DNA from 2 places in the Paenibacillus sp. ClWae2A genome. Region 1 is predicted to be linked to the other one. Evidence: riboswitches for the same ligand, from Rfam matches in the RefSeq annotation. Region 1 holds a riboswitch; the other holds the start of a gene.

Evidence for each region. A riboswitch is a leader RNA that binds a small molecule or an ion and turns the genes downstream of it on or off. The one in region 1 is predicted to bind glycine.
Region 2: it holds a riboswitch for glycine, as region 1 does, so the genes downstream of both, gcvT (glycine cleavage system aminomethyltransferase GcvT) here and sdaAB (L-serine ammonia-lyase, iron-sulfur-dependent subunit beta) in region 1, are expected to answer to the same signal.

Annotation. Positions count from the first base shown of each region.
Region 1 is NZ_JAULSQ010000013.1:162,673-178,218, reverse strand. Features, by position in the region: partial or broken gene QVE09_RS26685 (collagen-like triple helix repeat-containing protein) at 1-1,108, shown strand, start outside; glycine riboswitch at 1,249-1,373, shown strand; glycine riboswitch at 1,378-1,513, shown strand; gene sdaAB (L-serine ammonia-lyase, iron-sulfur-dependent subunit beta) at 1,653-2,342, shown strand; gene sdaAA (L-serine ammonia-lyase, iron-sulfur-dependent, subunit alpha) at 2,332-3,270, shown strand; gene QVE09_RS26670 (YhgE/Pip domain-containing protein) at 3,532-4,746, shown strand; gene QVE09_RS26665 (helix-turn-helix transcriptional regulator) at 4,801-5,313, shown strand; gene QVE09_RS26660 (alpha-glycosidase) at 5,456-7,210, opposite strand; gene QVE09_RS26655 (response regulator transcription factor) at 7,440-8,123, shown strand; gene QVE09_RS26650 (HAMP domain-containing sensor histidine kinase) at 8,237-9,697, shown strand; gene QVE09_RS26645 (ABC transporter ATP-binding protein) at 9,778-10,692, shown strand; gene QVE09_RS26640 (ABC transporter permease) at 10,689-11,405, shown strand; gene QVE09_RS26635 (ABC transporter permease) at 11,407-12,141, shown strand; gene QVE09_RS26630 (acyltransferase) at 12,236-12,796, opposite strand; gene QVE09_RS26625 (PAS domain S-box protein) at 13,339-15,546, shown strand, end outside.
Region 2 is NZ_JAULSQ010000008.1:87,125-102,670, forward strand. Features, by position in the region: gene ptsG (glucose-specific PTS transporter subunit IIBC) at 1-143, shown strand, start outside; gene QVE09_RS21650 (HPr family phosphocarrier protein) at 221-496, shown strand; gene ptsP (phosphoenolpyruvate--protein phosphotransferase) at 489-2,201, shown strand; gene gcvPB (aminomethyl-transferring glycine dehydrogenase subunit GcvPB) at 2,497-3,936, opposite strand; gene gcvPA (aminomethyl-transferring glycine dehydrogenase subunit GcvPA) at 4,074-5,429, opposite strand; gene gcvT (glycine cleavage system aminomethyltransferase GcvT) at 5,426-6,562, opposite strand; glycine riboswitch at 6,779-6,879, opposite strand; glycine riboswitch at 6,883-7,005, opposite strand; gene gcvH (glycine cleavage system protein GcvH) at 7,350-7,742, shown strand; gene QVE09_RS21680 (PTS mannitol transporter subunit IIBC) at 8,163-9,617, shown strand; gene QVE09_RS21685 (BglG family transcription antiterminator) at 9,656-11,758, shown strand; gene QVE09_RS21690 (PTS mannitol transporter subunit IIA) at 11,755-12,189, shown strand; gene QVE09_RS21695 (mannitol-1-phosphate 5-dehydrogenase) at 12,186-13,331, shown strand; gene QVE09_RS21700 (cysteine-rich CWC family protein) at 13,392-13,643, opposite strand; gene QVE09_RS21705 (endonuclease MutS2) at 13,782-15,546, opposite strand, start outside.

The sequences.
Region 1 (15,546 bases):
GACTGGAATTACAGGAGATACGGGTGTAACGGGAGCAACTGGAGTCACTGGGGATACAGGAGCGATAGGTGTAACGGGAACAACCGGATTCACAGGAGCTACGGGTTCGACAGGTGTAACGGGAGCGACCGGAGTCACTGGAGTTACAGGTCCGACAGGCGTAACGGGAGCGACCGGAGTCACTGGTGTGACAGGTGCAACGGGAGCAACCGGATTCACTGGAGTTACAGGTGCGACAGGCGTAACGGGAACGACCGGAGTCACTGGTGTTACAGGTGCGACGGGCGTGACAGGGACGACAGGAGTCACTGGTGTGACAGGTGCAACGGGAACGACCGGAGTCGCTGGCGATACAGGTGTAACGGGAGCAACCGGATTCACTGGAGTTACAGGTCCGACAGGCGTAACGGGAGCGACCGGAGCCACTGGGGTTACAGGAGCGACAGGCGTGACGGGAACAACCGGGACGGCTGGTGTAACCGGAGCAACGGGAGCGACCGGAGCCACTGGGGTTACAGGAGCGACAGGCGTGACGGGAACAACCGGGACGGCTGGTGTAACCGGAGCAACGGGAGCGACCGGAACCACTGGGGCTACAGGAGCGACAGGCGTGACGGGAACAGCCGGGACAGCTGGTGTAACGGGAGCAACGGGAGCGACCGGGGCCACTGGTGCAACAGGAGCTACCGGATCGACAGCAGCAGCTGCTCCTGCAGATTCTTCCCTGTTTGCTGATAGTCAGACAACGGCGTTGCCTCTTCCATTGACCGGTGAAACAACCATTCAGACCCTCAATGTACCCGTGGTGGCAGGTCAACGCGTTAAAATCGATAATAGTACACAAGTAGCAGTAGTTGTAGGGTCTAACTGGAGTATTGCGTATAACATTAACCTGAGGCGTAACGGAGTTCTAATTAATCAATTGCAACTCTCAAGGACCGGGAATGCTGCGGGAACGTTGAGGTTTCTTTCTTCTAACACTTACGTGGATACTTCTCCTGCGACAACGACTAACGCATATACGATAAGTATTGAATTTACGACAACCAGCAACGTCACGAGTGCCTCAGCGGAAGTGAGAAATGTGAATGCTATTCGCTTCAGTTAAAATAGACATTGGACTTATGGTAATTACACGTTACTTTTGTTGACATATATGATATTGTACATTACTCTATGGGTATACACGATCAAAAATTTAGAAATGTACCATTCCGATTAAGAATCAAATTAAGATAATACAGCGGATGATAACGAGCGGGAGAGACCTGAGTTAGCTGAGCAAAATGGCTAGTGTTCAGGCACCGAAGGAGCAAGCTGCTGCGCACCCGGTGCAGTGGTTAATCTCTCAGGTAAATGTACCATCGTTGGACGCAACTCTGGAGAGTGCGCGAACTGCGCCACCCAAGGGGTATATGATCAGTCATTCCGGTGACCTTGTCTGTAACCACAGGCAGTGCACCTTGTCGTGAGACACTGCTGATCGTGAAACTCTCAGGTATCGAGGACAGAGAGAGGGCCTAAGGCCTTCTGCTGTCCTTTTTTGATGTCATCATATCCAAAATAAGGGACATTGTGGATGGAACTCCTGGATCGAAATGACGAATACATTTTACAAATATGAATCATGATTATTAATGGAGGGTTACAAGGTGCGATTTAAAGATGTTTTCTCAATTATTGGTCCGTCGATGACGGGGCCTTCAAGTTCACATACAGCTGGAGCAGCAAGGTTAGGGAGAATTGCTCGTCAGTGGCTAGGGTGTACGCCTGAACGTGCCCGGCTGACGTTATACGGTTCATTCGCTGATACGTATCAGGGGCACGGAACAGATCTGGCACTGATCGGCGGTCTGCTGGACTATGTCACAGACGATCCACGTATCCCGGATGCGGAGCGATACGCAGAGGAAGCGGGCATGGAGGTTGAGTTTTATACAAGTGGCCTGCCTGCTCCTCATCCAAATACGGTCAAAATTGAGTTGTGGCATGGAGAACGTGCCTGCTCCTTGATCGGTGCATCCATTGGTGGTGGTAGTGTATCGGTGCATTCGATGAATGATTTTCGTGTTCAGATTAGTGGTGAGTTTCCGACACTTGTTCTGCGGCATGCAGACAAAGCAGGGGTGCTTGCGTCGGTAACGTCCACGATCAGTTCATCCGGGGTTAACATCGGCTATATGCAGGTGGACCGGAAAGCCCGTGATGGCGAAGCACTTACCGCGATGGAAATGGATGGTGTGCCTAATCCTGATATGCTCAAGCGTCTAAAGGAGCTGGACCATGTGCTGGACATTCGTGTTATCGATTTGAAGAGAGGAGTTGATTCGGATGCGGTTTAAACATTTGCACGAGCTGAATACGATCTGTACAGCAGAATCCAAAACCATCGCTCAGCTAATGATCGAGGAGCAGGTTCAGGAGACCAATACACCGGAAGCGGATGTTGTGAAGCAGATGTCTGAATATTATCAGGTGATGAAGGAAGCGGTACGCAAAGGGTTAACGGAAGATACAACATCACGCAGTGGATTAACAGGTGGAGACGGTAAAAAAATGGCCGAGTACATTCGCAAGGGTGAGACTTGCTCAGGTGATGCTTCCGCACTTGCCATGGCGTATGCCCTGTGTGTATCTGAAGTGAATGCCTCCATGGGCCGGATTGTGGCAACACCAACGGCAGGTTCCTGCGGCATTATCCCGGGTGTGTTTATCAGTTCACAGGAGCGGTTTGGCTGGACGGACGAACATTTGGTGAACGGGTTGTTCTGTGCGGGAGCAATTGGTTATGTTATTGCCAACAATTCATTTATCTCAGGTGCGGAAGGTGGCTGTCAGGCGGAAGTGGGTTCCGCGATTGGCATGGCTGCGGGTGCCATGGTTGAACTGCGTGGAGGTACACCGGAGCAGGTCGTTCATGCCGTAGGCTTGGCGTTAAAAAATACACTGGGCCTGATCTGCGATCCGGTCGCAGGCCTCGTTGAAATTCCGTGCATCGTCCGTAATGGACTGGGTGCAGTTACGGCGCTGGCTGCGGCTGACATGGCCCTGGCCGGAGTGCGTAGTGCCATTCCGTCAGATGAAGTCATCGACGTCATGCTGGAAGTAGGCAGTGCGATGCCGAGCCGCCACCGGGAGACAGCCCAGGGCGGGTTGGCCCAAACGCCAACAGGCCGCAAAATGATGCAGAAGCTGGCTAAACCAAAGGCAAAGCGTGCCGAGCCTGAGCCAAAGTCCCCTGCTGGAAATGATGTAGAACCTAAGGTGTAACAGGGATTGATATGAATTAAATCTAACGCTAACCCGTGGAACCTTGAGCCTTGATTATTACAGTTGAAGTAGAGCTCCCTGCGTGATATGAAAAGCCGATACCAATCTTCCTAGTGAAGAGAGGTATCGGCTTTTTTTGTCTTTATCCAACAAAGAAAAATAAAAATATTGACGATCTATATATCAAGTTGATATATTAACAAATGTTATATATCAACTTGATATATATAAGGCGAAACAAAACTAAAGGAGATGGATAGAATGAAAGGAATTATCCAGACGAGTCTGCTGTTTTTGAAAAATGGAGCTACTATTGTGGGTTTAATTACGGCCGTGCTGTTTCAGGTGTTTTTTAACATCATCTGGCTTAGTGGATACGATCACGTTAATGAGAGAATGACTGAGCTAGCTGTAACTATTGTGAATGAAGACGGGGCTGCAGCTGAGCCTTTGGCCGAGTCTTTGGCAGCGGGTCTGAATTTCGAGATCAAACCATCTGAATCGATACAAGAAGCGAGACAGATGTTAACGGACCGGGATGTATACATGATCATTGAGATTCCATCAGGTTTCATGCAGCAGGCAGAAGACTTGTCGAAGCCGATGGCAGTTAAGTATGTGATGAACGAATCGAATGTGGCTACCGTGAAAAGTGTGATGCAGAACGTAGCCGCACAAGTTACAGCGACATTGAACCGTGAAGTACAACAGGAGGCTATTCACGGAGTGCTGAATCAATCCGGTATGACTGCTGATCAGGCCGATGCGTTGGCGCTGGGGTTATCTTCACGTGTTGAGGCAGAGGTGGAGCGGCAGAATCCTGTTGATAATTTTGCTTCCTCGATGGTACCGATGTTGATTGTAACGGCTACGTTTACCGGAGCGATGTTGCTAACCATGAATCTGCAAAAGGTTTCTGGTGAACTGAGTGGCAGGGCAGGGAAATGGGAGCGCTTCTGGGCACGTAACATCGTTAATCTTGGTGCGGCATTTATCGTTTCGCTCGTTGGCTCGGGTATGATGCACATTATGGGGGTATCATCAGCAGACGGTTGGTTCATGTTATGGCTGTTCCAGTTACTAATCACCATATCTTTTCTATTCATGGCTCAATTGAGTTTGCTGTTGCTTGGCAATGCTGGAGCTTGGTTAAACAGTGCGCTGTTACCTCTGCTTATGCTGTCCTCGGGATCAACGATTCCGCGAGATGTAATGCCTGAGTTCTACCAATTTATCGGTCATTATCTCCCAGCGACTTATGCTGTAGAAGGGATGATGAACCTTGTGCTCGGAGGAAACGGAATCGGCCGGGATGCGATGTTGCTCGCCGTAATCGGTGGTGTAACACTGACTCTGGGTGCGCTTTGCACCTGGATCAGACGCTCCGGCCCGGTACGTTCTGAAGCTCGTAGGGAGGACCAGCCTGCTGCTGTGCCTGTTGCACTGAAAGCAACCGTTTCGTCATCTGATCATTGAACAAGGGGTACTGATTGTGATACGTTAAGGGGAATGGAAAGGAGCGGTACACCGATGAACACGCAGCATGTCATCCTCGGAATACTGCACAATCAGCCAAGTTCCGGATACGAGATCAAGCAGTACTTTGAACAATATTTTTCATTTTTCTTTGATGCCAGCTTTGGCACCATATATCCTACACTTGCGAAGATGGAAAAGTCAGGATTGCTGACTAAGGAATCGGTGAAGCAGGAAGGGAAACCTGATAAGAACGTGTATTCATTGACCCCTGAAGGAGCAGCGCAATTTCACGCCTATTTAATGAGTCCTTTGGAAGCTGAGGTATTTCGTTCTGATTTTCTGATGCGTTTGTACTTCGGAGAGTTGGCGGATGAAGATACCGTAACGGGTTGGATCTCGACCCAGTTGAAGCGCAAGGAATTGTTATATGCTGAACTTCAGCGCCAGATGGAAGAATTCGGTGAACACATTTCGCCTGCACAGCGTCTGTGTCTGCAAGTGGGGCTTGTACAATATGAGGCCACCATCCAGTTGCTCAAGGAACAGCTGGTTCAGCCAGAGTAATCCATGGTCATAATGAATAACGTCAAAATCAAATAGGCACTCATCAGATCCGGAACAGGTCTGTGAGCGCCTATTTGGTTTTTATATTCCGATGAAGTGCACCCATGTCCGGTCTTGCATAAAAGCAAATACATCTTGGTGTTTATGTGAGACTAGTACTCAGTACGGCATATCCATACGCGGGCAGTTCAATGGCGAGCACGCCATCTTCCTTGGCGGTACGATGGTTTCCGCCGAATAACTCGGTCCATTCCTCGTCACCAGCCTCCAGCTCGACAATAGCCGTCTCTTCTGATCGATTGAACAGAACCAGAATGCGTTCCTCCTCATTTTGCCGCTCAAATACCAGTTGGCTGCCATCAGGACGAGCCTGCAAGAAACGAACGGTGCCTTCTGCACGCAGGGCAGGATGAGCATGACGCAGGGCGATCAGTTTCTGATAAAAGTCGAACAGCTCTCGGTCCTGCTTCGCTTCATCCCATTCCATGCATTTACGGCAGCCCGGATCATGTTCGCCGTCCATGCCAATCTCGTCTCCGTAATAGATGCACGGAGCACCCATATAACTGAACTGGAACAACGCAGCCAGCTTCATCTTGCGCTGGTCACCTTCACACAGCGTGAGCAGCCGCGGGGTATCGTGGCTGTCCAGCAAATTAAACGCCACTTCGCTGGCCTGAAGCGGGTAACGGGACAACTGTCGCCCGATGGAGTTCGCGAACTGTTCGGCGTGCATCGTATTTTTCACAAAGAAAGCATTCACGGCATCGGTAAACGGATAGTTCATAGACGCATCGAACTGGTCGCCTTGCAGCCAGGAAGAAGACTCGTTCCATACTTCCCCCAGAATATAGGCATCCGGATTAGCGGCTTTGACTACACGGCGGAAATCACGCCAGAATGCATCATCCACTTCGTCTGCCACATCCAGTCGCCATCCGTCCGCACCCACTTCCTTGATCCAGTACTCGGCAACCTCCAGCAGATAGGCCTTCACCTCGGCATTCTCCGTATTCAGCTTTGGCATGTGCGCTTCGAATCCGAAGGTCTCATAGGTAGGAATGCCTTCCTTCACGTCCAGCGGGAATTCATGTACATGGAACCAGTCCTTGTATTTGGATTGTTCTCCGTTCTTCTGCACATCCACAAACGGCGCAAATGTCTTCCCGGAATGGTTGAACACAGCATCCAGAAGTACGCGAATTCCACGTGCATGGCACAGCTCGACAAGTCGTTTCACGGTATCTGCATCACCAAAATGCCGATCTACCCGCAGGTAGTCTTCGGTATCGTATTTGTGATTGGTGGTGGCTTCGAAGATGGGTGTGAAGTAGATCGCATTAATGCCAAGATCGCTGATGTAATCCAGGTGGTCGATCACGCCCTGAAGGTCACCGCCGAAGAAATTGAAAGGTGTCGGCTCGCCACCCCACGGCTCTACCTTTTCTGGACTAATATCCGGGTTGCCGTTGGCAAATCGTTCTGGAAAAATTTGATAGAACACGGCATCCTTAACCCATGCAGGGGGTGTGAATACAGCTCCGGCATGAATATAAGGGAACTGGAACATACGACCCGGATCGTCCGGTTCTTCTTTCTGGAAGTCCGTCTCGGTCATCCAGATCTGTTCGTCTCCGTTTTTGAGCAGAAAAGTGTACTTCAATCGGTGGTAGGGAGGTTTCACCTCACCCTCGTAATAATCGAACATGGAGTCAGAGGTGAACTTCGTTAAGGGAACCAGCGCTTTGGTTGCATCCCACGCATATTTATCCCCGGTCAGGGCATGTACCTCGGTCAGATCATTCTTTTTGGCACGCAGGCGCAGGTGGATTGTATCTTGGTCATAGGCATAGGCCCAGTTTCGTTTCGGTTGATGATAGATGGCTTCCAGCAGCATAATGAAATTCCTCCCGTCAGGTGTAGAACTGATATGTACTTGGTAGACTTGATTGATATAACAATCCTCCACGTTAATGGATAAGTTATAATTAGCATGTGTGGTCACGTATAGGAATTCAACATTGTTTCAACAAGACATGAATCCATATGTTATAGACAGCTTTTATTATGATGATGCTCAGATATATCATTAACCCAATGGGGACAGAAAGGAAACGAATATTCGGATGAAAACCAAACTGTTATATATTGAAGATGATACGGAAATTGCGACTTGGGTCAGAGCCGATCTGGAGGAGCGCGGTTATGAGGTGGTATGGCTGGGCAGTGGCGAAGGTGCAGCGGAGGCTGCTGTTGGTTGCTCACTCATTATTCTGGATGTCATGCTGCCCGGGCTGGATGGATTTACGGTGGGCCAGCGACTGAAAAAAGAACATCCCGCCGTGCCCATTGTCATGCTCTCGGCCAGAACGTCCATTGACGACAAATTGCATGGTCTTGATTTTGCCGATGACTATGTCACCAAACCATTTCATCCCGATGAATTGGCAGCGCGAATTGAGGTCCAACTGCGTAAGGCGGGAACTGCGGTCTCATCGGATTCAGCTCTGAAGCTGGATCATCTCTCCATCTATGAGAAGGACAACCGGATCGTCAATGAGGAGACGGGGGATGAGATTGTTTTATCGGGAAAACAGTTCCACATCTTCGCCTATCTGCTACGACATATGGGCATGATTCGAACCAAAGAGCAGATCTATGAAGCCGTCTGGAACGAGCCCTATCTGGATGGAGACAAGACTTTGATGGTACATATTCGACATCTACGCGAAAAGCTGGAGCTTGATCCGGCCAATCCGGTCGTTATTCAGACGGTCCGCGGTGTGGGATATCGTGTGAAGAAGCCATGATCCGACGGTTCAGAGCAAGGAAGACGATGAATGGAGAATGGAAAGGAGAACCGCGCATAGATCCTAAGCATAAGCAAACCAAGCAGGGCAAGCTACGCTTTGGGCGGTCCTTGATGTCCAGATATATCATCCTGATTCTGGCGGCCGTATTATTCGTGCCCGTCGTTCTGCCGATCATATCCATCATTTATGTGGTCGTGGTGAATAACACAAATACGAATCAAACGGCACCCTATGGTGATGTTACCCGGATCAGTAACCTCTGGTCGCGTGAAGCAGAAAATCTAGATGGTGCTTCAGATGAGGAAATTAAGGCCCGTTTGGAGCAATTACATGCATCTTATCCCAAATCTTCCATGTATCGTGTGAATGCTAACGGTGAAACCCTCTTCATTATCGGTGGTGAGGGTGTAACCATTCAGAAATCCACATCCCCGGACGGCAGGACAGACACAACATTGAGATGGTCACTGGACTCCGGGCAAACGGCAGAGACTCGAATTCCAGCCATATGGAATGTGAACAACACAATACAATTCATGAAAGAAGCTTCCTTTCGCGATCCATTGACTGTAGTTGCATATATTGGCGGGGCTGAACAGGACAAAGGACAGGGCTTCATGATCATTGAAGTGCCCCGATCACTTCTGCAAATGACACAGAGTAACTGGCCGATGGAGCTCCTGTATCTCGGCATTGTCATGATCATCATCTTTCTGAGCTTCATCATGATGTCGATTCTCTTCTTCGCACGCATTCGCAAACGACTTATTCGTTTGCAGACGGCCATGATGACCACGGGCAAGGAGGGCATCCCGCTTCCGGTAGATATCCGCCGGTCAGACGAAATTGGTCAACTGGAGGAATCATTTAACCAGATGGTGTATCAACTGTCCAACAGCCGCCAGCGTGAACGCGAGGAAGAACAATTACGCAAACGTCTCATTGCCGGGCTCTCCCATGATCTGCGTACCCCGCTAACGGTGATTCGTGGACATATGCATGCTTTGCACAAGGAAGAGCTGAGCGAGCAAGGTGACCGTTCATTACATCGCATGGAATCGAAGATGGAGGACCTCGGTGGGCTCATTGACAACATGTTATCCTACAATTTGCTCACAAGCGGGAAATATACGCTGAAGCTGGAAGAGAAAGATATGCTGCGGATTGTCAGGGAAACGGCGGCGGCCTGGTACCCGGTCTGGGAGAAAGAGCAATTTGAAATTGATATTGACCTGCCAGAGGAACCGCTGATCTGGCATATGGATGAACAGGGCATGCGCCGTATTCTCGATAATCTGTTCCAGAACGTGATCCGACATGCTGCCAGCGGGAAGTATATTGGCATATCGACCCAGGAGATTCAGGGTGAGACAGCCATCGTTATTCAGGATCGGGGTCCGGGAATGCAACAGGATTCCGACACCAAAGGCACAGGTCTGGGCTTATCCATTGTAGATCTGTTGATTCGTGAGATGGGACTGCGCAAGCGGGTAGACAGTTCCGATGCGGGTGTCCAGACATATATCTACAGTGGTAAGGGAAACAGTGGAAACAACCAACCGCTGAGATAGCTTTTTTAAACTAAACTTAAACTAGAGACTACTTTGGCTTTAACCTTGGAAGGTTACGATAGTTCCGAGGTGATCATACAGTGAGTGAAAATATTATTCAAACGGCGAATTTATGGAAAACATACCGGGACCGTGCAGCGGTCCGTGAACTTGATCTGCATATTAAAAAGGGAGATATTTACGGCTTCCTCGGTCCCAACGGTGCCGGCAAAACAACAACGATTCGCATGCTTCTCGGCTTAATTAAACCAACCAAAGGCGTGATCCGTATCTTTGACAAGGATATCCGCAAGGATCGCATGGATATTCTGCGCCGTGTGGGCTCATTGGTCGAATACCCGTCCTATTACGGACATCTGAACGCAGTAGAGAATCTGGAAACCTTGCGCCGCATTATCAATGTCCCGAAATCAAGAATTGCTGAAGTGCTATCCATTGTAGATCTTACTAAGGATGCCAAACGTTCAGTGAAGGGGTATTCCCTTGGGATGAAGCAACGTCTGGGGATTGCCAGCGCTTTACTGGGTGAACCGGAGCTGCTGATTCTGGACGAGCCAACGAATGGGCTTGATCCTGCCGGCATTCAGGAGATTCGGGAACTGATCAAACGCATGCCTCTGGAACATGGCATTACCGTTCTGGTTTCCAGCCACTTGCTGAGTGAAGTCGAACAGATGGCAAGCCGCGTTGGTATTATCCGTGAAGGCAAGATGGTGCTTCAGGATACCATCGCAAGTCTGCATAGTCAGACGGGTAGCTCTATCCGGTTAACGGTTTCCGAGCCGGAAGAGGCTATGAAGCTGGCGAGAGAACAGGGGCAATTTGGCCAGCGACAAGGATCTGCGTTAACGTTCCCTTATATGGATAACAGTTCAGTGGCACTGCTTGTGCGCCGATTAATTGAGCAGGATCATGATGTGTATCGTGTAGAGGAACAGCGTCAGTCGCTGGAAGATCTGTTCATGCGGGTCATTGGCGAGGGGGCTTCCATATGACCGGGCGTGCATTATCGTCAGACTGGCTCAAGATTCGGGGGAAAGGGATCTGGTTTCTTGTCTTTCTGGCCCCTCTTGGATTGACAGCGATGCAGGCGCTTAATTTTGGCTTACGGTTGGACTATCTGAAAGAGCAGTATGCAGATAACCTGTGGGGCGGATTATTGGGCAATGTGGTTGTCTTTGTGCCCTTGTCTCTGATGCTGGGAGCAACCATTCTCAGCTCCATGATTGCTAATGTTGAGCATGAACAGGGATCGTGGAAACAGTTGCTCGCGATGCCGATTTCCAGACCAGCCGTGTATTTAGCCAAGTTCTTGCTTGCTTGTGTGCTGCTGGTGATCTCCTGCCTGCTGCTAACCGCAGGAATTGTAGGTCTGGGTCTGATCCTCGGATTCCATGCCAGTGAGATCCCTTGGACACATGCGATCAAGCTGGGGCTATTGCCTTTGGCTGGTGCACTTCCGGTGTTGTCACTGGAGTTGTGGCTTACGATGGTTAACAAAAATCAGGCGCTTCCCGTCACCCTGGGCATCGTTCTCGCGATAACGGGCATGTTCTCGCTCAGTATCTCACCGAGCTTTCCGCTCGCATGGGCACAGATGGCCTGGAATGGGCCCAATCCATACCTCTATGCAGGCATGGGAGCAGGTCTTGGGATATTGATCCTGTTGATAGGTATGGTGCATTTTAGCCGGAAGGATGTGGCCTGATATGAGCTTTGCGACAACGTACTTCCGAATTTTGTCCGCTGAACGATTGAAAATGGGCAAGTCACCCATATGGCTCCTGATTCTGCTGAGTCCACTCATTGCGCTGCTCATCGGACTGTTGTCCACGCCATCGGGGAATTGGCAGGTATTGATGACCACGATGGTTTTCCTGCACGGATTGTTATTGTTACCGATGCTGACTGGTGTGTTTACGTCCTTTGTCTGCCGTTTCGAACATGCAGGGGGAGGGTGGAAACAGATGCTGGTTTTGCCACTCACACGTTCAGGTGTATATGCAGGTAAGCTGACGATTGTACTCATGCTTCTGGCGGGTACGCAAGTATTGTTGCTGATGTCCATTCTGCTGGCAGGCATGGTTCACGGCATTACGATGCCGGTACCTTGGGGATTCTTGGCGAGCAAACTGCTGCTTGGGTTGCTGGCCTGTGTACCCTTGTCTGCCTTGCAGATGTTTGTTTCCCTGGTGTGGAGCAGCTTTGCCGCACCGCTCGCGCTGAATTTTGCACTGACAGTGCCGAATATTCTTATCGTAAACTCGGCTACATATGGGCCGTATTATCCATGGGCACAACCGATGATTCTGATGACACCAATGGATGGGGGAGGTTTCGGAGCCTATAATGTACCACTGATGACAATGCTGGCAGTTGTCGGAGGCAGTGCTGTTATTTTTATTGGAATCGGCATGATGTATTTTGCAAAAAAAGAAATCTGAATAATCCATTACGCACTTGGTTATCGTAGATCAAAATCCTCTTTAAGCAAAACATGCAAAGCTCTATTGTATGTATGCTTCAGGAGGATTTTTTCTAATGTCTTACCCACCCATCATGAATGGTCAGCTCCCGAATGATTTTGGCTGGTGCCCCGGCTACAAGTGTATTTTCGGGTACATCTTTGGTTACCGTACTTCCTGCTGCCACGACTGCATTTCTGCCAATGGTCACTCCGGGCAGAATGAGCGCGCCTGTACCGATCCAGACATTATCCTGAATCACAATTCGCTTGGCAGTCTGGCTCCCGTCATCCAGAGAGTCAATCCGGTGATAGGCACTGTCAAATATGCTTGTTCGAGGACCAATCATGACGTTATTGCCGATGGTCACTTCAACGTTAGCGGCAATCCCCACACCGGCATTAATCATGACGTCATCGCCAATCGTTAATCGCGCGCCCTTGACCACGGTTAACTGGGTTCCCCAAGGTTTGCCTATGATGTTAAGTCGCTTTCCCACCTGCAAGTCACCCAATCTATTCAGATAAACCTTACCCCGAATTCGTGGCAGCAGGCCCATAGCGGGCTGAATTTTACCAAAGATGGCCAAGCCTCTTAGTTTACCGTAAGCAATTTTAACTCTGTTGGGCAGCATGATTCATCCGTCCTCTCCGTAGTCGAAAAACGTTTTTTAACGATTATAGCCTTTTTGATACAAATTGTATCGTTATTTTTACATCGAGGCATCGTAAGAGTGCTAACAAATTTGAGGAGTCTTATTCAAGGATTTGAAGTGATCCCAGAAATCTAAGGAACTTGAGACATGTTATATCCAATGAAACAACCGTTTGCAGCGTTTATATCAGGAGATTTATGGGGATTAACGTGTCTGATGTTCTTTTCGCCAGAATCAGCTGCCTTGAACTTCAAGTTTGTGAGAGGCTTACATTGATCCTTGTATAACTTGCTTGCCTTTGAAGACGCCTCCTACGTAAAATCAAAATTCCAAGTATTACATCACACATCATGTGAATTGGATCATAGATTGTAAGCAAAATGAGACGAGAATCTGGTAAAATAAAAAAAGCTGTTTCTAGGCAGGCTTACATGGTTATTCGAGGGTAGGCCCATTTTTGTAAGGGATAATTAATCCCTGCTGTTAGATGAAGAAAGTGGCTGAGAAAAGAGGGGTAAGCCTTGGATATTAATAAAACGGAAACCCTGAAGCGCATTATTTCTGAGGGAAGTTCTTACCAATCACTGTTTTTTAACCATCCGGATGCCATTTATGTAATGGACATCCATGGAAACTATATTGATGCTAATCCCTCGGTAGAGCGGATATCTGGGTATACACTGGATGACTTGATTCGTATGAATCAGAGTGAGATCTGTCCTCCGGACAGTGAAAATTCACGCAAACAATACATTAAAGAGGTACTGGCTGGACGTTCAGTCAGTAATCCCATTACTTTTTATCATAAAGATGGTTCCCTGAAACAGGCAGAGATAACGTATGTGCCTATAACGGAGGGAAAAGAAGTTGTAGGAATCTATGGCATTGCCAAAGATGTTACCGATATCCTGGAAGTGCAACGTGAGCTTAAGGAGGCACAGGAGAAATATCAGGTGCTGGCTGACCATGCACAAGATCTGATTACAACTTGTGCTACGGATGGCGAGTTATTATACGTTTCCCCTTCCGTGTACACCTTACTGGGTTATAAGCCGGAGGAAGTCATAGGAAAGTCCTTCAAGGATTATTGTTATCCGGGAGATTATCCGGACTCTATGGATCTTTCCAAGATCGGCAATGGCTGCAAGATGCGTGTGTTGCACAAGAAGGGACATTATATCTGGATGGAGACATTGGCGAAACCTGTGGCCGGAGAACGTGGGAAGACTACCCAGATTGTAAGCATCAGCAGGGATATCACCCAGCATAAAGATGCGGAAAGACGTCTTCGGGAAAGCCGTCAGCGATACAGATCGTTGTTCGAACATAACCCGGCAGCTGTGTATTCATTGAATCTGGAAGGTAAATACAGCGCAGTGAACAGCAAACTGGTGCAAATGTTGGATATTTCGCGCAATAAGCTTATTGGCCAATCTTTTTTATCCAATCTGGATAAATGCGAAGTGCAATATGGCAAACATTATTTTGACATGGTGAAGCAAGGCGAACCGCAATATTATGAGACCCGAGTCGTTAATTCAAGTGGTCGGAAGATTGAAGTATCTGTTACGAATGTGCCCATTATTGTGGATAAGGAAATGGTGGGCGTCTATGGGATCGTGTCCGATATTACCGAGCGCAAGGAATACACGGAACGGATTCAGGAGCTCAGCAAGCAACATGAGCTGATTCTCAACACGGTTACGGAAGGAATATTTGGTTTGGATGCGGATGGAATCACCATGTTTATGAATCCAGCAGCAGCTTCGATGTTCGGTTATGAGGCGAAAGAATTCATTGGAAAAAACTCACATCCCATCATCCATCACACCCGTGCAGACGGAAGTCATTTGCCACAAGAAGAATGCCCGATCCACATGACCGTGTTGGATGGACAGATACGTTCAATCAAGGAAGATGTGTTCTGGCGTAAAGATGGCAGCAGCTTTCTGGTGCAGTATCAGGTGACGCCGATTATTGAACAGGGACAGATTCAGGGTGCTGTGGTTGTATTTAATGATGTGACTGGCGAACGTGAAATTGTACGTGCCAAAGAAACAGCTGAGCTGGCAGCTCAGGCCAAGTCAGAATTTCTGTCAATGGTTAGCCATGAGATCCGGACACCGATGAACGGGATCGTGGGGATGACAGAATTGTTGATCGGTACCGATTTATCGGAAGAGCAGCGTGAATATGCCGAGATTATTCGAGACAGCGGCGATGCTCTGCTGAACATCCTTAATGATATTTTGGACTTCAGTAAGCTGGAATCCGGGAAAATGGCACTGGCTTATGAACCATTTGCATTACGCAAGATGCTGGAACAGGTTGCCGAACTGTTTAAACCGCTTGCAGATGAGAAACATCTGGAGATCAGATATCGTCTCAATCCGAGCATCCCTGAGTTCATGGTTGGTGACGCCATACGTATCCGGCAGATTCTGGTGAACTTGGTTGGCAATGCGCTCAAGTTCACAGATCAGGGAAGCATTGAGGTTGCCGTGGATATTATCAAGGGCAGAAAGCCTGAAGACAGTGTTCTTGATTTTGCGGTGCAAGATACGGGAATTGGCATCCCGGCTGACAAGCTGGATCAGTTGTTCCAGTCCTTCTCTCAACTGCATCCGGTGATTAACCGCAAATATGGTGGTACCGGACTGGGACTGGTCATCTCCAAGCGACTCGTGGAGATCATGGGAGGCAGTATCAGTGTCGAGAGTATAGAAGGG
Region 2 (15,546 bases), on a different contig from region 1:
TGGATCTGGAGTATGTCAAAGCAAACGCTCCTTCGATCATTTCACCAGTTATTTTCACCAACCTGCCAGAGGGCTCCACGGTAACCCTGAAGAAGAGTGGAGTGCTGAAAGTTGGCGATCAGCCAATCATTGAGATAAAATAAGAAGTGTTACGACGATGGCAAGCAAGTGTAAATATATGCAATGCCTAAACCAAACTACTGAAAGTGAGATGATTGTAATGCAACAAACATTCAGAATTACAGACGAAGATGGTATCCACGCACGTCCGGCGACAGCCCTGGTTAATACAGCAAACAAATTCAAAGGTGCAGAATCCTTTGCAGAAGCTAACGGTAAAAAAGTAACTTTGAAATCCATCCTGGGTGTTCTTTCCCTCGGATTGGAACAAGGCGACACTATCAGCATCATCGTTGAAGGCGAAGGCGAAGCTGAAGCTCTTCAAGCTTTGACTGACGTTATGGTTAACGAAGGGTTGGGCGAAATTAATGCTTAATGTCTCCGGGATCGCGGCTTCGGCGGGTATTGCTATCGCCAAGGCGTTTATCTTGGAGCATCCTGACTACTCTGTAGAAAAACGCCAAATTAACGACGTTGACGCAGAGATCGCAAAACTCGACTCAGCTCTGGGTAAATCCCAGGCTGAGCTCGAGGCGATCAAAGAGCGCACTTTACAAGAGCTTGGCGAGAAAAAAGCTGAAATTTTTGCTTCGCATTTGCTCATTCTGAATGACCCGGAACTGATTGATCCGGTTAAAGCTAGAATTGCAGATGACATGATCAATGCAGAATTTGCTTTGAACGAAACGGCATCGCAATTTATCTCCATGTTTGAGAACATGAAGAGTGCATATTTGCAGGAACGTGCAGCAGATATGCGTGACGTTACCAAACGTGTGCTAAATCACTTGCTTGGTATCGACTTCATGAGTCCGGCTGAGATCAATGAAGAAGTGATCGTGCTTGCGGAGGATCTGACACCTTCCGACACGGCTCAATTGAATCGCCAATTTGTTAAAGGTTTTGCAACCAACATCGGTGGACGTACTTCTCACTCGGCGATCATGGCTCGCTCACTTGAAATTCCGGCTGTCGTTGGTACCAAGGACATCTTGGCTCAAGCGAAACAAGGCGATATGATCATTGTTGACGGTCTGGATGGTCACGTACTGGTTAACCCTACTGATGAAGTTATTACTGAATACCGTGCCAAACAGGAACAGTATGATGCACAACGTGCAGAGTGGAGAAAACTTCGTGATGAGCCAACGGTAACGGTGGACAATGTTCATGTTGAACTTGCAGCCAACATCGGTACGCCAAATGATGTAACGGGTGTTCTGGAAAACGGTGGCGAGGCTGTAGGTCTGTACCGTACCGAGTTCTTGTACATGGGCAGAGACAAGCTTCCTTCCGAAGACATTCAGTATAATGCTTACAAAGCGGTACTTGAAAAAATGGAAGGTAAACCTGTCGTTGTTCGTACACTCGACATCGGTGGAGACAAAGAGCTTCCATACCTGGATCTGCCAAAAGAAATGAATCCATTCCTCGGCTTCCGCGCAGTTCGTCTGTGTCTGGACCGTCTGGATATCTTCCGTACACAATTGCGTGCATTGCTGCGTGCAAGCGTACATGGAAACCTGCGTGTCATGTTCCCAATGATCGCAACACTCGGTGAATTCCGTGAAGCAAAAGCTGTCTTGCTCGAAGAGAAAGAGAAGCTTGTTGCTGAAGGTATTGCTGTTTCTGACAGCATTCAACTCGGAATCATGGTCGAAATTCCTTCGACTGCAGTTCTGGCGGATCAGTTTGCCAAAGAAGTGGATTTCTTCAGTATTGGAACGAACGATCTGATTCAATACACAATGGCTGCTGACCGTATGAACGAAAGAGTAGCGTATCTGTACCAACCTTACAACCCAGCCATTTTGCGTTTGGTTAAAATGGTTATCGATGCAGCGCATCGTGAAGGCAAATGGGTTGGCATGTGTGGTGAGATGGCAGGAGACGAAACCGCAATTCCATTGTTGCTTGGTCTTGGATTGGATGAGTTCAGCATGAGCGCAACTTCCATTCTGCCAGCTCGTAGTCAGATCACCAAACTGTCCCGTGCGGATATGCAGGAACTGGCTGCTAAAGCTCTGGATATGCAAACGGCTGAACAAGTCGTTGAATTGGTTCAAAGCATTAAAGCGTAATTTTGCCGGGGTTTCCTCCGGATTTGAGGTTTTTCTTTTTCCGATAATGAGCTGCATTGATGCAGCGATTTTGCCGGTATCCGCGATTCATGTGGGTATCGGCTTTTTTTGTTATGAACAGGATAATGTGATTCGGACACTGGTATACATCGGACTATAGCTTGCCTTCGTTTGAGACATGTTCTAACAGGATGATGGTGAGCTGTAAGAGTGGCATCTTTAAAGGGGAAGGCAACACAAAAAGCTCTTGCTGATTGGAACCTCAGCAAGAGCTTTCGTATTAACAATGATTTAATTAACTGCAAGCGCAGTTCAGTACAGGTTTGCGGGCTGCGGTAGTCTCATCAAGACGAGTGACCGGTGTACCATAAGGTGCGTTCAGTACCAACTCAGGTGTCTCTTCCGCTTCTTTGGCAATCCGTATCATCGTATCGATGAACCCATCCAGCGTTTCTTTGCTTTCGGTTTCTGTCGGTTCGATCATGATGCATTCCTCCACGTTGAGCGGGAAGTACACTGTAGGCGGGTGATATCCAAAATCAAGCAATCGTTTGGCAACATCCAGTGTACGCACACCATATTGTTTCAATCCCCGACCAGACATAACGAATTCATGTTTGCATACACCTGGATATGGAATCTCGTAGTAAGGTGCGAGACGGGCCATCATATAGTTAGCATTGAGTACCGCACACTCAGATACACGGCGCAATCCTTCCGGTCCATAGGTGCGAATGTAGGCATAGGCACGTACCAAAATACCGAAGTTGCCGTAGTAGGCTTTCACCCGGCCAATGGATTGATCGCCTTCACGATCGAATGCATACATACCATCATCATTTTTGATCACCATCGGTTTAGGCAGGAAGGGGATCAAACGGCTCTTCACACCGACTGGTCCGGCGCCAGGTCCACCACCGCCATGAGGTGTACTCATCGTTTTGTGCAAGTTCAGATGCACCACGTCAAAGCCCATATCACCCGGACGAGTAATGCCCATAATGGCATTGGAGTTGGCTCCGTCGTAATACAACAAACCACCAGCCTGGTGTACGATGGATGCAATCTCCTGAATGTCTTTCTCGAACAAACCAAGTGTATTCGGGTTCGTCAGCATCAATGCTGCTGTATCCGAACCAACGGCTGCACGGAGTGCGTCCAGATCGACCAGTCCATCTGCACGGGATGGAATCGTCACAGTTTCAAATCCTGCAACGGTTGCACTTGCAGGGTTGGTCCCGTGAGAAGAATCGGGTACGATGACTTTGGTACGTTGTTCACCACGACCTTCGTGGTAGGCACGGATCATCATAAGTCCAGTCCATTCTCCATGGGCACCAGCGGCTGGTTGCAGGGTTACAGCGTCCATACCTGTCAGACCTGCAAGGTCGTTTTGCAACGTATATAACAGTTCAAGTGAACCTTGAATGCTGGATTCATGCTGGTACGGATGGATTTTGGCAAAACCGTTATAACGTGCAACATCCTCATTAATCTTTGGATTGTATTTCATTGTACAAGAGCCCAGTGGATAGAATCCGTTATCTACACCGAAGTTACGACGGGACAGCGCAGTATAGTGTCGAATAACATCTACCTCGAACACTTCCGGCAGTGCTGCTGCTTCCGAACGGAGCATTTCCCGGGGAATCAACGTATCGGCAGCCTGACGAGGAACGTCACATTCTGGCAAGGAATAAGCGACACGCCCAGGGCTGCTGAGTTCAAAAATCAATGATTGTTCCGGAGCAGGAGATAAGGTTTGCGTACTACATGTTGTAACAGTCTCAGGTTGAACCGAATTGGAGACAGAGGTACCTGTTTCCGACTGTCCTTGTACCGATGTTGTCGTTGTCGTCGTCGTTTCCTGAGTCACAGCGATCCCTCCAATGCACGTGCGAATTCGTCAATCTCTTCCTTAGTGCGCCGTTCCGTAACAGCCATCAGCATATGTCCGGCAAGCTCCGGATAATCACGTCCGAGTTCGTAGCCACCAATAAAGCCTGCATCCAGCAGTTTCAACTGAAGAGTATCCAAGTCTGTTCCTTCAGGAAGCTTAATAACAAACTCATTAAATGTTGGTGCATTAAAAGTAAGGCTAACTCCAGGAATCGCAGTTAATGTATTGAGGGTGTAATGACTCTTTTGCAAATTCAGATCCGCGACATCGATCATGCCCTGTTTACCCATGATGGACATGTACACAGATGCGCTGAGTGCAAGCAAAGCTTGGTTGGAACAGATGTTGGAGGTCGCCTTTTCGCGGCGGATATGCTGCTCACGTGCTTGCAGTGTGAGTACAAATCCACGTTTGCCATTGCGATCGGTTGTCTGGCCTACAATTCGGCCAGGAATTCGGCGCATATGAGGCTGGGATACGGCGAAATATCCGCATGTCGGGCCGCCGAGTGAAGCGGCGATACCGAGGGGCTGCGCATCGCCAACAACGATGTCGGCACCCAGCTTGCCTGGGGCTTCCAGCAGACCCAGCGATAGCGGGTTAGCACTTACAACGAGCAGGCCTTTGTGCGCATGCGCGAGGTCAGCCGCTTGTTTTACATTTTCCACAGCACCAAAGAAGTTTGGACTCTGGATCATGACAGCAGCGGTATCGTCCGATATGGCAGCTTGCAGGGCATCCCAATCAGTGGCTCCATCCTTATAACCAATCTCGACAATTTCGAGGCTCAATCCATGCGCATACGCCTGCAATACCTGACGGGCTTCCGGATGAACGGTACGGGATACGATAAGCTGTTTGCGACGTGTTGCTGCTGCGGCCAGATTACCGGCTTCTGCAAAGGCAGTTGCGCCGTCATACATGCTGGCATTGGCTACAGCCATACCTGTTAATTCACAGATGTAGGATTGAAATTCGAAAATGGCCTGTAGTTCACCTTGGCTGATCTCAGGCTGATAAGGTGTGTAGGCAGTGTAGAACTCGGAACGGGAAATGACATGATTGATGACGGAAGGAACATGATGATCATATATGCCTGCGCCGAGGAAGCTGGCGTGTGTTTCGAAATTGGCGTTGGCACCAGCTTGTTTGGACATGTGACGTGTCAGTGCATATTCATCGAGTTTGGAGGATACAGGCAGCTCTCCCTGATAACGGATCTCTTTTGGAATGTCCTGAAACAGTTCCTCCAGCGTATCCACACCGATGGTTGCGAGCATGGCGCTCTGATCTTGCTCAGTCATGGGAATGTAACGGTGCTTGCTCATGCTTGGTCAGCTCCTTGAGTAGGTGTCTTTGACGTACGTGTCCGTTTATGAAAAGGGGTCTTCACGACCTCGGCTTTTAGTTTCTTGCCGCGGATCTCAATCTCAAGCGGGGTTCCCAGCGCAGCGTATTTACTGTCGATGAGAGCAAGCCCCAGATTACGCTTCAATGTAGGTGATTGTGTGCCTGTAGTAACTTCGCCAATCTGTACGCCTTCGGCGTAAATCGGATAATGAGGGCGGGGAATACCGCGCTCCAGCACTTCGATGCCGACCAATTTGCGGGCAGGCCCGTCATTTTTTTGCTGTAACAAGGCTTCGTGTCCGATAAAAGGTCCCGCATTCAGCTTCACAAACATACCTACGCCAGCTTCGAGTGGAGAGATGGTTGCCGACAATTCCTGTCCATACAGGGGGAGCCTTGCTTCAAAGCGCAGTGTATCCCGGGCACCAAGTCCGGTTGGTACGAGTCCGTGACCTTCACCGGCTTGCATTAATCCATTCCACACCGCAGCAGCCTGGTCCGCAGGTACATATAGTTCAAAGCCGTCCTCACCGGTATAACCGGTACGGGACAACAGTAATTTAACGCCGCATACCTCTGCCTGCTGTACAAAATGGAAAGGCTCAATCGAGGATACATCCGTATCTGTAACTTTCCCGATAATGTCTACAGCCAGTGGTCCTTGCAAGGCGAGCAGCGCCGTCTGCTCCGAATCGTTGGTCATGCTCACGCCAGGGATCAAGTGCTCTTGCAGCCACGCCCAATCCTTGTCGATGTTAGAGGCGTTAACAACGAGCATATAATGCTGATCTTCCAGCTTATACACGAGCAGATCATCCACCACACCGCCATCTGGGTAACACATCAGGGTGTACTGGGCTTGACCCGGAACGAGCGTGGTCACATCATTGGTCATCATTTGTTGCAAAAAAACTTCAGCCTGCTCACCCTGTACTGTGAATTCGCCCATATGGGATACATCAAACAGTCCAGCACGCTCACGCACCGCTTCATGTTCTTTCTGGATTCCGCTAAATTGTACCGGAAGCTCCCAGCCTCCAAAATCAATGCACCGTACGCCTTCGTATTGCTGATAGAGTGGGAAGAGTGGTGTTCTAAGCAAATCGGACATCAAATCACCTCGTCATGGGCCGTCAGCCGGCCGGATATACAATCGTGGATCAATGAACCAGGGTATTTTTAAATTTTTCAGCAGAGATTTTTAGTAGATAAGTATGGTAAGGCAGCTATGGCAGCGCTGATCTGAATCCTGTTTTTCGTTTTTTGGGAAAAAGGAAAAGGACAGGCCAAAGAATCGGCATGCCAAGTAGCACGCTGTATTCTAAGGCTCTGTCCCTTGTACCTGAGAGTTACCCCGCTGCCTTGTGCAGCAGGTTTCCCCTTGGGTGATCATAACGCCCGCTCAGGGCGAATAGATGCTCTCCAGAGTTGCGTCCCGTAAAAGTCCTTTTGCCTGAGAGATTCACCCCCGCTTATCGGTGGTTTACTCCTTCGGCGTTACCTCATGTACATCCCGAATCGGGTGTCACGGGTAATCTCTCCCTTTACATTCATCCGCGGGTATAACATAGTCCAATAAACACATTTACTCCTCTCATTAAAACGTGAATCCACTACCGATGTCAAGAACGATGTCATAGATCATAACTAAAAACCGAATATTTAATTTATCTTAAATGTTATTGTTCGTGTATTTAAAAAGACTACGCTTACTATTCTAATATTCACCAGTATATGAAGAAAGAGTGTAATCGGGTTACAGGATTTAGAGGTGATCAATAAATAAATTGTGAGGTATCTTGACATTTGAATCAAAAATATCATACGCTATGTTCTGGGAAAAAGGTTAAGGTCAAAGAACGCATGCACTCATTTAATGAAAAGCGAGGCGGATATCGATGAGCGAATTGAAAAGTGATTTCCTGTACAGTGAAGAGCACGAATGGGTGCAAACCGTAGGGGAGGATACTGTACGTATTGGCATTACCGAGTTCGCGCAGCATCAGCTGGGTGACATTGTGTTTGTGGAATTGCCTGACCTTGAAACCAATGTAAAAGCAGAGGACAGCATTGGAACGATCGAATCGGTCAAAACGGTTTCGGACTTGTTTTCTCCCGTCACTGGTTCAATTATTGCAGTGAATGATTCGTTGCAGGACTCCCCTGAACTTGTCAACAGCTCTCCATACGAGGAAGGCTGGATGATTGAAATCCGTGTTGAGGGAGATCTGACAGCAGCATTGTCTACATTGATGAATGCAGACGCGTATCGTAAACATACGGAAGAATAGTATCAACGAACTTGTACTTATTAACATATATTTTATAATGAATTGAAATGAACTTCATATTGTTTCGACCTGTGTGAGCCTGAGGCTTGCACAGGTTTTTTTGTGCTTTCCGAGAATGGTTTCCAATGCGGATTGAAGCAGATTGTGGATGTGAATCGCCTGATTAGACCAAGCTATAGGTTAGAAATTGATTTTGGAAATGATAAAAGTCATAGGCAAGAAAAGCCTTGTGTACCAATGGGTTCAGCCATTATGCATCCATTAAAACGATTACATAACCTAATGTTGTCATCATTGTTCATGACGAAAGTACGCTTTCATTTCATTGAACAGGAGAGCATTCTCGCTTAGGATTACAGCAGGGGAGAAATGATACCCCTTTCATAAATCATAATCACTTGATCCAAGGAGGATAATACAATGAGTAATTTGGACCAATCGTCCAATTCCAAAGGTGGGCTACGGGTAGGTGTTCAGCGTTTTGGCCGATTCCTGAGTGGTATGGTCATGCCGAATATGGGAGCGTTTATCGCCTGGGGATTAATTACGGCTCTGTTCATTCCAACAGGCTGGTTCCCTAACGAGACGCTTGCGCAGCTAGTCGATCCGATGATCAAATATTTGCTGCCACTGTTAATTGGTTACACCGGGGGTACGATGGTGCATGGTCAGCGTGGTGGTGTCGTGGGTGCCATTATGACCATCGGGGTCATCGTGGGTAGTGATATCCCGATGTTCCTAGGTGCCATGATTGCCGGACCACTGGCAGCATGGATCATCAAAAAGTTTGATAAATCGATCGAAGGTAAAGTTAGAGCCGGATTTGAAATGCTGGTTAACAACTTTTCAGCCGGTATTATTGGCGGGATCTTGGGGATTTTTGCGCTACTGGGCATCGGGCCTGCTGTAGAAGCAATTAGCAAAGTATTATCTGCCGGGGTACAAGGCTTAATGAATCTTGGTTTGCTGCCGCTGGTCAACCTAATCATTGAACCAGGTAAAGTATTGTTCCTGAACAATGCAATCAACCACGGGATTCTGACACCAATTGCAACAGATCAAGCGAGAGAGTTAGGGCAATCCGTATTATACATGCTTGAATCGAACCCGGGTCCGGGACTTGGTATCTTGCTTGCTTACTGTTTCTTCGGACGCGGAATGGCCAAATCTTCTGCACCAGGTGCCGTTATCATTCATTTCTTCGGGGGAATTCATGAGATCTACTTCCCTTACATTTTGATGAGACCGATTCTGATTCTTGCCGCAATTGCGGGTGGCGTCGCAGGTACATTAACATTCATGCTCACTGGAGCAGGACTTGTTTCAGCACCATCACCGGGTAGTATTATCGCTTATTTCCTCTTAACACCGAAAGGTGGATATCTGCCAATGCTCGCAGGGGTGCTTGTAGCAGCCGTCGTTTCCTTCCTGGTAGCAGCAGTGTTGCTGAAAACGGGTAAACAAAAGGACGAAGATCTGGAGTCCGCATCCAGTCGGATGAAAGATATGAAGAGTCAAGGAACCGTTCCAAACGCTGGCATTACGGCTAACCATCGTGAAGCAGACAGAGCCGCAGATACGGCTTCTTCTACAGTCAAAACAGACGTGAAGAAAATTGTATTCTCCTGTGATGCAGGGATGGGGTCGAGCGCCATGGGTGCTTCCATTCTACGCAAGAAGATGAAGGCAGAGGGGATTGACGTTACGGTGACCAATACGGCTATCAGTGATATCCCGCCGGATGCAGATGTGGTCATCACACAACAAATATTAACCGATCGTGCCCGCTCCGTTGCGCCGAACGCAGAACATATATCCATCGACAACTTCCTAAAAAGCCCGGAATACGATGCGCTCGTTGAACGTCTAAAGTAATTGCACGCATTCGTTTTCCCTGAGCCGGAGGCTGAGATATGAGTATTACCAAAAGACAACGTGAAATCGTGGAGTTCCTGCTGGAGCATCCACATGAAGTAACTGCTGGCGAAATCGCCGTTGAAGTAAAGGTCAGTACCCGAACGGTTCACCGGGAGCTGCAAATGATTGAACAATGGCTTGAACCTTTGGGCATGAGGCTGGAAAAAAAATCAGGAACCGGTATCCGAATTGATGCTGGTTCCGATGATCTGGCTATATTGCGCCAGCAACTAGAGGGTAAAGAATATGTAGAGTTTACGCCGGAAGAGCGTAAGCTCTTCATGCTTTGCATCCTGCTGGATGAACCGGAGCCTGTAAAGTTACTCGCCTTGGCTTCGGATCTGAAAGTGACCGTATCCACCGTAACCACTGATCTGGACGATCTGGAGTCACGAATTCGTCAGGCGGGACTGAAGCTGGTTCGCAGACGTGGATATGGCGTCAAGATTAACGGAAGTGAGACGATTCATCGCACAGCCATAGCTGCACTTGCTCTCGAATTTCTGGATGAGTCCGACCTATTCGGAAGACAGCCAGAACAGGGAGGCTCCATCGCAAACCAAAAACTGTTGGATATGATTGGGCACGGTGATGTGCTTACGGTCGAGAATGCGTTATGGCAACCAGATATCGAATGGCTGGAGAACATCCCGGAACGGCAATACATGAAGCTGCTGATTCAATTATCCGTAGCGGTTGTACGTATTCGTAAAGGCTTTGGCATTGGCCGTATACCTCCCCTGGAGAACAAGGGAGATGAAGTCGCAGAGCAGGATGAAATGAAGGTTCCACCTTATATGGCTTCCCGCTTGTGTGGTGTGTTATCGACCGAGCTGGGGCTGACATTCTCCCAAGATGAGCAAGCTTATTTTCATAGACTATTAATTGAGACAGAGCAGCGGATTCACTCTTCGCGGCTGTTGCCAATAGACGACTTGATTTTACTGGACAGGGTACATTCACTGATTGATCAGATGCAGGCGAGGACACATTACGCCTTTCATGAGGATCGTTTGCTTCGTGAAGGTTTGCTTGGTCATATGCAACCTGTAATGGAGCGAATTGAAGGACAACAGATGATTCGTAATCCGCTTTTGCAGCAGATTCGCAAGGATTATGATTCACTTTTTGAAGATGTCAAAAAATCCGTGCATCAAGCTTGGCCAGGTACAGAAGTTCCTGATGAGGAAATTGGTTTCCTGGTCATGCATTTTGGAGCTTCCATCGAGAGGTTACGTGCATTGAAACGGGAGATCAGAGCGATCATCGTGTGTACAAGCGGAATTGGATCATCACGCATGCTTTCCAGCCGATTATCCAAGGAGATTCCCGAGATTCGGATCATGGATAGCGTGTCCTGGTACGAGGCTGCCCGGATACCTACAGATCAATATGATCTTGTCTTATCTACTGTGGATCTGCCGATGGATGAGCATCAGTATTACAAAGTGAGTCCACTGCTTACTGCGGAAGAGAGCGAACGTCTGCGTCATTTTATCCGAACAACAACATTACAACGACAGCATAATAAGCCCCGTGAAACAGAGGTTCAGACGACAAGTCGTTACTCTGACCCTGATGGAATGGAAGCTATTTTAGTTGAAATCGTCCGAATTATTGGTAAGTTTCAGGTTTATCCGCTGGATAACCAGGATATCGGATTCTATAAATCGGTGTATGCGATGTGCAACGTACTCCATGGAACTGGTGTGTTGAAGGAACCGGGGGAGATCGCAAAACGGTTGGAGGCACGTGAAGCAGTGGGGAGTCAGAAGATTCCCGGCACAAGACTTGCGCTGTTTCATACACGCAGTGAGGGGATTTACAGGCCGTCCATTAGCTTGTTTCAACTCACTGAGCCACTTCTTCGTACGCCGGATGATCCGGCAGGAGTTACCCATGTCCTCTTGATGCTTGGTCCCAGAGAATTATCCAAGGAAAGCCTGGAGGTTCTCAGTGAGATCAGCGCCCTGTTATTGCAGGAAGAAATGATTACATTGCTGGAAAAGGGAATCAGGGATGAACTCATTCATTACCTGTCCCAGGAACTTGTTGGATTTTATCGTAGTAAAACCGAAATTGGAGGTCAACCATTATGAGTATGTTAACAACAGATAAAGTCATCATGAATGCGACGGCTCAGGACAAATACGAAGCGATTCGCATGGCTGGACAGATTCTGAAGGATGCGGGACATATTACCGCTGAGTACATTGAGAAGATGATTGAACGTGAAGAGATTGTCTCGACCTATGTAGGGAACGGCCTGGCTATTCCGCACGGTACAAAGGAATCCAAAGCTTTCATTTTATCCACAGGTATCTCTGTCATTCAGTATCCACAGGGTGTTGATTTTGGCGAAGAAAAGGCTTATATGGTCATTGGTATCGCGGCTCAAGGCGGGGAACATATGGAGATCTTGACTAGCATCGCGGTGATCTGTGCTGAGGATGAGAATATGGAGGCCTTGCGTCTGGCAAAAACAGCCGAAGAAGTTATCGCAATTCTGGAAAGTGAAATGGAGCTATGAAAGCCCTACACTTTGGCGCAGGTAACATTGGACGCGGGTTTATCGGATTGATCCTCTCCCGTGCTGGCTATGAGGTGGTTTTCTCCGACGTGAATCAGACCTTGGTAACCGCTCTTCAGCAACGGGGGCAATATACGGTGGAACTGGCTAACGAGAGCAAGGATCAGGAGACCGTCACAGGTGTAAATGCAATCGATGGAACCCAACTGGAGACGGTTGCCCAAACTGTTGTGGAAGCAGATCTGATTACAACTGCAGTGGGCGTGGGTGTGCTGAAACATATTGCACCAGGTATTGCGAAAGGACTTGAGAAAAGATTGAATTCCGGTCCTGCTCAAAACCCGCTTCACATTATTGCTTGTGAGAACGCCATTGGAGCCAGTACACAGTTGAAAGAGCATGTATATGCTCTGCTCAATGAAGAAGTGCGTTCCCTTGCAGATCAGTACATTTATTTTCCCGACTCGGCCGTAGACAGGATTGTGCCTATTCAGCATCATGAAGACCCTTTGCATGTACAGGTTGAGCCTTTTTACGAGTGGGTGGTGGATCGTTCCCAGATGGCTCCTGCATTCAAACCGGTTGAGGGCATTCTATATGTCGATGATCTGGAGCCGTATATCGAACGAAAGCTGTTCACTGTTAATACAGGACACTGCGTTGCAGCGTATATTGGTAATGTACACGGGTATGACACAATTCAGAAGGCTATTGCCGATGAAAAGGTGAAATCGATTGTCTACGGTGCTCTGCAGGAAACGGGAAAAGTTCTGGTAAAGCGTTTTGCATTCAACCCGGAAGAGCATGAGCAGTATATTGTCAAAATATTGGGACGGTTCGTCAACCCGTATCTTACCGATGAGGTTACTCGAGTTGGTCGTTCCCCGCTGCGCAAGTTGTCTCAAAATGATCGTCTGGTTCGCCCGGCCCTTCAGGCCTATGCGGATGGAACCGAAACGACCTATCTGACTATGGGCATGGCAGCAGCCTGCAAGTTCGACGTCTCCGATGATCCGGAAGCAGTTGAACTGCAGGGCATGATCCGCGAGAAGGGGATTACAGCAACCCTCCACCATTATACGTCCATGGATGAGCATCATCCGGTGCTTGAACAGGCTGTTGCCCAGTATAACCAAATGTAAGAACAGTGGTAGCCAGCTAACAGTATAGATGATGCATGATGAAGAAGAGCCATACAGTTGTTAACTGTGTGGCTCTTCTTTTGGTTGTCTTTTATCGGTATATTCATCCAAACAGCGTTGACATATACACGATTTTCGGCGCTGCTCTGCCGGAATGCGGTCGAATACACCCTCGGGAAAAGTAGCCCGGTTACACCAACATTCCGAATGAGGATGTCCTGCGGCGTAGGAACAGCGATTAGCTTCGCCGCATAACGGGCAGACAAGAACATCGATATGGATGTGCTCTTGATCGTCTTGTTCTGCAGACATGGGGTTCTTCCCTCCCTGTGGAATAGCTACGAGCTGAAGTAAACATACTGGTCCCAGTATAACAGAAATACGCCGGTGATTATGGATTTCACTCTGTAAATATGACTTCCAGTTCACCACATCTGTTTCTCCCATCGGCTATTCTTCAGGCGGTAATTCGATTTGCAGACCTTCCACATGTTTGCGTCCCATCAACTTACGCTTCTTTCGATTTTCCTTTGTTTCTAGCACAATGTCCAAGTCATAATCGTCACCCGGATATAGCTCATTGGCAGATATATGCAGGGTCAGGCGTTTCTTATGGATTTTAACTTTGTGTCCACGTAGCATGACCCCGATATTTCCACGGCTATCCTCCACATCACAGACGATGCCCGACTGATTAAGATAGGCCGCATACACCCGATCTCCTTTGCGAAAAGTTTTGGCAGGAGCAGGAGAATCGGACTCTCTGGTTGTTGTCTTTTTGTGGAGAGCGATTGAATCCTTTGAATGCTTCGACTGATTCCGCTTGGATAACTCTGCTGGGCCGTCTGCTTCTGTAACGGAACGATCAGGTGTCAGGGCCGGAGTTTCCAAAGGGGGTGATGTGAACACGAATGTACGATCTCTTGAAATACTTTGATCGGACAGGGACTTGGATCGCTCGATTATTCGCTGTGGCATGCCCAGTTTCAATGCGATGGAATAAGCATAGCTCTCACCAGCTTCTCCGATAAGCAATCGATACAGCGGCTGGAGAGAAACGGTGTCAAATTCCATACGGGCATTTTCGAATCCTGGGGTGGCAGCAGCAAAATGTTTGATTTCACCAAAATGTGTTGTTGCCACAACGGTTGCTCCGCGGCTGTGAAGTTCCTCCAGCATGGCGATAGAAAGTCCGACGCCTTCACCGGGATCTGTCCCGGAAGCCATCTCATCAATGAGCACCAGAGTTGACGTATTGGCCTGTTCCAGTATGCCAATCATATTGCGAATATGTGCGGAGAATGTACTGAGTGCTTGTTCCAAACTCTGCCCATCACCAATATCAACCGCTACCTCGTTATAAACAGCCATCTCGCCACCTTCTTCTACCGGAATAAGCAAACCGGATTGCATCATCAGGGTTAGCAAACCTAGCGTTTTGAGTGCGACCGTTTTACCACCGGTATTCGGGCCCGTAATAATGAGCGACGAGTACGTTCTGCCGATGGCAAAATCAAGGGGAACCATGGAAGAACCCATGAACGGATGACGTGCACGTTGAAGGCTGATTTGGCCTTGTGTATTGACTCGAACGGTACGTCCATCCATGGTGGCTGCATATTTGGCTTTGGCAAACAGGAAGTCCAATACACCTACCGTTTCGGTGTTGAGGACGATTTCACGGTTATACGATTCGGCCAGGGAGGTTAAATCACCGAGGATTCTCATCTCCTCTCGGGACTCCTCCGCTTGTAGAGCGGCCAATTCCATCTGTAAACTTACTAATTCAACAGGTTCGATATATACGGTTTGCCCGCTTCCGGATTCATCCAGTACACTGCCTTTCACCTGTTTACGGAACTCTTTCTTAATGGGCAGAACCGTTCTTCCTCCCCGTTGGCTGATGACATGTTCCTGCATAATGGAGCGATGTTTACTCACTAGAGAATCAAGTTTTCGTTTCATGCGTTCCGCATTTACCGTTATTTTTTTACGAATTCGAATCAGTTCCTTGCTCGCCTGATCCTGAATGCGTCCACTATGGATGCAACGCTCGATCTCACTCAGCAAAGGTTCGATTAGAATCATGGATGCTGCATAACGACTGACGGTGGGAGCGGCCTCGGATTTGCCCTCCATGTATTTCATCAGTTGTGCACAGCTCCGCAGGAACTGAGCGAGATGACTGAAGTCGCGTTCACTGAATAGATAACCG